2 regions of the Bacillus sp. UMB0893 genome follow, and region 1 is predicted to be linked to the other one. Evidence: a T-box and tRNA genes for the amino acid it is inferred to sense, from the RefSeq annotation. Region 1 holds a T-box; the other holds one or more tRNA genes.
The links. A T-box is a leader RNA that pairs with one kind of tRNA and senses whether it is charged. The one in region 1 lies ahead of pheS (phenylalanine--tRNA ligase subunit alpha), so its partner is inferred to be a tRNA-Phe.
Positions count from the first base shown of each region.

Region 2: it has a tRNA-Phe gene. The T-box ahead of pheS (phenylalanine--tRNA ligase subunit alpha) is inferred to sense a tRNA for this amino acid. The anticodon was not compared.

Region 1 is NZ_PKLB01000003.1:357,675-361,102, forward strand. It holds gene pheT (phenylalanine--tRNA ligase subunit beta) at 1-630, opposite strand, end outside; gene pheS (phenylalanine--tRNA ligase subunit alpha) at 645-1,679, opposite strand; T-box leader at 1,742-1,985, opposite strand; gene CYJ36_RS24050 (hypothetical protein) at 2,025-2,330, opposite strand; gene CYJ36_RS09680 (TrmH family RNA methyltransferase) at 2,436-3,194, opposite strand; gene sspI (small acid-soluble spore protein SspI) at 3,354-3,428, shown strand, end outside.
Region 2 is NZ_PKLB01000004.1:34,737-38,164, reverse strand. It holds gene CYJ36_RS10270 (peptidoglycan DD-metalloendopeptidase family protein) at 1-1,218, opposite strand, end outside; tRNA gene CYJ36_RS10265 (tRNA-Phe) at 1,491-1,563, opposite strand; gene CYJ36_RS10260 (adenylosuccinate synthase) at 2,294-3,428, opposite strand, start outside.

The DNA of each region.
Region 1 (3,428 bases):
ATCAGATGCCTTTTCAGAAGATTCCTCGTGTGTAAGATCAGGATATGCTACGCTTCTTCCTAAAATCGCTGCCACTTCGTGAGCGACACCAAGCATACTTAAGCAATCTGAACGGTTTGGCGTTAAACCAAGCTCAAGAATCTGATCATCACGGCTTAACTCGGCAAGTGCATCAGCACCTGGCTGAACTTCATTCGGAAAGACAAAGATTCCTTCAGAAAACTCTTTTGCAACAAGCTTAGACTCAATTCCGAGCTCTTGCAGGGAGCAAATCATGCCGTTTGATTCCTCACCGCGCAGCTTTGCTTTTTTAATTTTAAAGTTTCCAGGCAAGACGGCTCCAACAGTTGCAACCGCTACTTTTTGGCCTTTGTCCACATTTGCAGCTCCGCAAATGATTTGTACAGGTTGCTCTGCTCCAATATCGACTAAGCATTTGTTCAGCTTATCAGCATTTGGATGCTGTTCTTTTTCAAGGACATGGCCGATAACAACACCGCTCATGCCTTCATTCAGTGTTTCCACACCTTCTACTTCAATTCCGCTTCTCGTAATCTTTTCTGCAAGTTCTTCAGCTGAAATCCCGTTTAAATCAACGTAATTCTGCAGCCATTTATATGAAACAAACATCGGTAGCCCTCCTTTTATGCTCTTTTAAATTGTTTTAAGAAACGAACATCATTTGTGTAGTAGTGACGAATATCATCGATGCCGTATTTTAGCATTGCAATGCGCTCCGGTCCCATTCCAAATGCGAATCCGCTGTATTTTTTCGAATCAAATCCAGCCATTTCAAGAACATTTGGATGAACCATTCCTGCTCCTAAAATCTCAATCCAGCCTGTGCCTTTGCACACATTACAGCCATGTCCTCCGCATGCGAAGCATGAAACATCAATCTCAACTGAAGGCTCTGTAAATGGGAAGAAGCTTGGGCGCAAACGAATTTCACGGTCTTCGCCAAACATTTTCTTCGCAAAAGCTTCAAGTGTTCCTTTTAAATCACTCATGCTGATGTTTTCATCAATGACTAAGCCCTCAATTTGTGTAAACTGATGGGAATGTGTCGCATCATCGTTGTCGCGGCGGTATACTTTTCCTGGACAAATGATTTTAACTGGTCCTTGCCCTTTATATTTTTGCATCGTTCTTGCCTGTACAGGGGATGTATGGGTACGAAGCAAAGTTTCTTCTGTAATGTAGAATGAATCCTGCATATCACGAGCCGGATGTCCTTTTGGAAGATTCAATGCTTCAAAGTTATAATAATCTGTTTCAACTTCGGGTCCTTCTTCAACTGAGTAGCCCATCCCAAGGAAAAGATCTTCAATTTCTTCAATAACAGCAGTAATCGGATGATGATTTCCTGTGCGGACTGGTCGTCCAGGCAGGGTAACATCAATCGTTTCAGCAGCTAATTTTTCTTCAACAGCCGCTTCCTCAAGTCCTTCTTGTTTTGCTGCAATGCTAGTCGCAATGCTTTCCCGCACTTCGTTTGCAAGTGCCCCCATTAACGGACGCTCTTCTGCAGAAAGTTTCCCCATTCCGCGCAGTGCTTCTGTAATCGGTCCTTTTTTACCTAAGTATGAGACGCGAATCTCATTCAAGCTTTTTAAATCATTTGCAGCGCTGATTTTTTCAAGTGCTTCTAATTGAAGCTGTTTTAACTGCTCCTGCATGCTGTTTCCTCCTTTATTTCAAATGAATGCTCATTTTTTTCCAAAATAAAAAACCCGCCCAAAAAAGGGACGAGTTGAATATCGCGGTACCACCCTTGTTAACAGCTAATAAAGCAATAAGCTGCTCACTTCGTTCTAAGATAACGGAATTGATCCGGAACACCTTTACATTCAATATTTGAATGGTCCTGATGCCAACTAAAGAGGTGAATTCATTTACTGCTGTCATAAAAATGCTTTCAGTCTGCGGCATTTTCTCCCTGATTGACGCTTACGTAAACTACTCTTCTCTATCACGGTTGTTAAAGTATGTAACTGTATCTTATTATAATGAAAAGATTTTGTTCATGCAACATCGAAAAGCGGAACCGACTGGTCAGACCCGACAGACAGATAAGAAATCACCCGAAAAGTCCGGTTTTGACTTTTTGGGGGATTTTGTTCTGGCCGAGGGGCTAGGAGGTGGAGCTGGACAACATCGAAAAGCGGAATCGCCCGGTTAGCTCCGACAGACAGATAAGAAATCACCCGAAAAGTCCGGTTTTGACTTTTTGGGGGATTTTGTTCTGGCCGAGGAGTTGGGCGATGGAGCTGGACAACATCGAAAAGCGGAACCGACTGGTCAGACCCGACAGACAGATAAGAAATCACCTGAAAAGTCCGGTTTTGACTTTTTGGGGGATTTTGTTCTGGCCGAGGGGCTAGGAGGTGGAGCTGGACAAAGAAAACCTCTTTTATTTTCCATATCCGTTGTATTTACTTATTTCCTAAGCAATGATACAAGAGGATCCCTGCTGCAATCCCGGCATTAAGTGATTCAGCTTTCCCATAAATCGGAATGTACAAATTCTGATTAGTCAGCTTCAGCCAATTTTCATTTACACCGCTTCCTTCATTTCCAATGAGCAAAGCGAATGATTCCTTTATTTCTGCTTTTCGGTAATCGACTCCATTTTGAAGCGATGTTCCGTAAATCGCAACATCCTGATCCTTGAGCTCGCTAATGGCCTGATCCAGCTTCCTTTTAATGATTGGAATGTGAAAGATTGATCCTTGACTTGAACGAATAACCTTTGAATTGTAGGGATCAACCGTTCCATCCCCAAGAATAATACCATCTATCCCTGCAGCATCTGCAGTCCTGATTATTGTTCCTAAATTTCCGGGATCCTGGATAGCGTCTATCAATACAGCCTTTTTCCACGAAACAATTTCTTGCTGTTCTGATTGGGCACAAACAGCCGCAGCTCCTTGAGGGGACTCGGTTTCAGAAATGGCTTTCATAATTTCATTTGTGACATATGTGATTGACAGATCATCCACATTCCAATGAGTAGGAATAGACGTTTCTTCTGAAATAATCAATTCTTTAATCACTGATTTATCCTTTAAAGCTTCTTCTACTAAATGTAATCCTTCAATTAAAAAAGTATTTGTTGTCTCTCGCTCTTTTTTTGTATGTAATTTACGCCATTGTTTTACTTTCTGATTTTGTACAGATTCAATTCGTTTCAAGTGTCTTGCTCCTTTATTTACTGCTTTTCTTTAAAAGGCGGCTACGTCTGATAAAGACGGCTCCTCATTTCTATATTATATCTTATTAAAGATACATAAAAAACACAAAATAACAAAGGATAAAGACAGGTAAATATTATAAATAATGGAGTGATTAAGATGGATTTAAATTTAAGAAATGCGATTATCTCAAATGTATCTGGTAATGATCAAAGTCAGCTGGAGGATACAATT
Region 2 (3,428 bases), on a different contig from region 1:
TTTTCCATTATCCGCTGCTTTTATTGTGCGGTCACTCGGGCGGGCAATATCGATGCCTTTATGCATTTTACCCCAGCGTGTTCCAAGCTTACTAGAAACATACCCGTCAACTGCTGGCCATGTTAAGGAACCATTCCCGCGAGAAGGTACAACCTTGGTGCCTTTTACGATAATCTCTTTCACAGGTTCAGTCAGCGTTTCATCTTTTGTTGTATCACGCTTTACTTCATTCCCATTTTCTTTATAAACCATATAATTCAGCAGCTTTTGGCCGTCTTTTCCTTCTTGCTTTGTTTTCTTGTCGCCTTTGAACATTGAAGCATCTTCAATCACTTCAGTTTCATAGGCGATCGCCTCTTTTTTAGATACTTCTTCTTTCACGAGAACATTTGTAAACGGCTTATACTCTTTTACATTTAGTTCGTCACCGGGTTTAATGACATCGTCTTCTTTTATCCCTGGATTAAGTGCAAGCAAATCATCCAGCGTAAGTTTATATTCAGAAGCTACTTTGCCAAGTACATCTGTTTCTTTGACTTCGTGCTTTTTCTCTTCCAATGTACCTTTTTCTAGAAGCTTTAAACCATCTTCGACAGAAATTAGTTTTTCTGGCGCAACTTTTTCTTCAGATACTGAAACTTTATCAGTAAAGGAAACGTCTAATATACGAGATTCATTTTCTTTAATAGGCTGTAAAGGGACTGAAGTATGTTTCAGAGTTTCTAAATGTTTTAGATCATCTTCAGAAACATATTTGCCTTTAAATTTATTTAATGCAGTTTCTGCCTCTTCTTTGTTTTTAAAAGAAGCAATTGTCTTGTCGTCAATTTTAATAGATGCTGCTTCAGCAACAACCTGAAGATCCGCATTCAGCTTATTTAATGTCTCCTCATTGTTTGAAACAGGACGAAACATTTGTTCAGGAATCAATTCAATCTCTTCAACCGTTAATTGATAATCTTTGTATGTCTTTTTAGCCTCTTCAATTTTCTTCTTTGAAAGGTTATCAATTAACTGCTGACTATCAACAGTGCCAACTCTTTCACCATCTAAATAAACGTGATAAACCGTTTCAAGTGATTCCTCTGCTGATGCTGCAGATCCGAAGCCAAGAGACAGTGTTCCGGCAAAAGCCAAACTAAAAAAAGCTTTTTTCATTATTTTGTTTTTTGTATGTTGAACGTTGTTTCCAATCAATCCATTTATGCGCTTAAACACGATTTAATTTCCTCCCAATTAACCACTGCTAAGTACTTTATCTATCATTATGTAAGCAAATAGTTCTATTTCGACAAAATTCTATTTTTTTACTACCTTATTAAATTATCATATTATCAGAAAATTACCTAGTGATTTTGCAAAATGTAACATTTCTGTATTATTGGTGTCATAATTTACTGTTTCCTGTAAAAATATGCCCATAATTTCTCTGCCACAAAAGTCACAAAGCAAAAAGACATGACCCCCAAAGGGGTCATGTCTTTTTTGAGTGGCTCGGGACGGAATCGAACCGCCGACACAAGGATTTTCAGTCCTTTGCTCTACCGACTGAGCTACCGAGCCATGTTTTAGAATGCAGTACAATGTTGTTTTTGTTTTTGGAACCTTCGCCCAAATCTCAGAAAGCTTAGCCAAGCTGCAGCTCCATTTGTGCGCTGATGCTTATTCTTCGGAGATTATTCGATCGTGCTCTACCGACTGATACCGAGCTATGTATGTGTATGTATGTAAAAACAGTACTTATCGCTGTTTATTACCGAACCTTTATTATTGTACTTCAATGGTAGAAGAATAACAAGGAAAAGTTTTATATAAAAGAAATTATTTATTTCTATCTGTGGGTACTATCATAGGTTTATAAAACTTCAGCACAATAGCAAACCAGGGATTTTATTCGTAATACTGATAAAATCGTCATTTTGACTGATAAACCTGCAGTTTACACAATTTAAAACGCGGTTTACATTGATAAAACTGAAATTTTCACTGATAAAACATGGATTTACACGGATAGAATTGTATTTACACCAATTAAACTCACTTTTCGGTGAATAGAAAAGACTCCGGTGCAGGCAGAGATACTTCCATACTTGATAATAATCGCTTTTCCATGTTTTCAAATTGCCAAAGGCAGCTAGAAAAAGACAATTCTCGGGTTGGTATTAAGTGTAATATCCTCTGTTTTTCAACTGAATTTCTTTCTGTTGAGATTTACCTTTTACTCTATGTACCAGCTTACGAGTCTTCAATCTAAAAAACCGAAAGGAGGCAAGCCCCCTTTCGATTCCGCTGTTTAGCTATATACGCTTCTTACAACATTTGTTTGTGTTCTGTCAGGTCCTACTGAGAAGACGGATAGCGGAATGCCTGTCAGCTGTGATACACGCTCAATATAGTTGCGGGCGTTTTGAGGCAGCTCTCCAAGGTCGCGAACGCCTGTGATGTCTTCTGTCCAGCCTGGAAGCTCTTCATAGACCGGCTCACACTCAGCAAGTACTTTAAGGCTTGCTGGGAAGGACTCCATGATTTCGCCTTTATATTTATAAGCTGTGCAGATTTTCAATGTTTCGATGCCTGTCAGCACATCGATTGAGTTTAATGATAAGTCTGTGATACCACTTACACGGCGGGCATGGCGGACAACGACGCTGTCAAACCATCCAACGCGGCGAGCGCGGCCAGTTGTTGTACCATATTCGCGTCCGACTTCACGAATTTGGTGGCCAATTTCGTTATCAAGCTCTGTTGGGAATGGTCCATCGCCAACACGGGTTGTATAAGCCTTAGAAACTCCGACAACGTGATTAATTTTAGTAGGTCCAACTCCTGATCCGATTGTCACTCCGCCCGCTACCGGGTTTGAAGATGTTACAAATGGATACGTACCTTGATCGATATCAAGCATAACGCCTTGGGCACCTTCAAATAAAACACGTCTGCCGCCATCAAGAGCATCATTTAAAACAACTGCTGTGTCACAAACGTACTTTTTAAATTGCTGACCGTACTCGTAGTATTCATCAAGAATTTCTTCAATCGTGAATCCTTCTGTTTCGTAGTACTTTTCAAGCATGCGGTTTTTTTCTTCTAAATTTCTTGTTAATTTTTCTTCAAAAGCTTCACGGTCTAATAAATCAGCAATGCGGATTCCTACGCGAGCTGCTTTGTCCATGTAAGCAGGACCGATTCCTTTTTTGGTTGTGCCAATTTTATTAGCGCCTTTGCGTTCTTCTTCTACTTCATCAAGCTTTAAATGATATGGAAGAATGACATGCGCGCGATTGCTGATGCGAAGATTATCAGTACTTACCCCGCGATCATGCAAATAAGATAGTTCCTGAATAAGAGCTTTTGGGTCAACAACCATTCCATTGCCGATTACACAGGTTTTATCCTTATAAAAGATACCTGATGGAATTAAGTGGAGC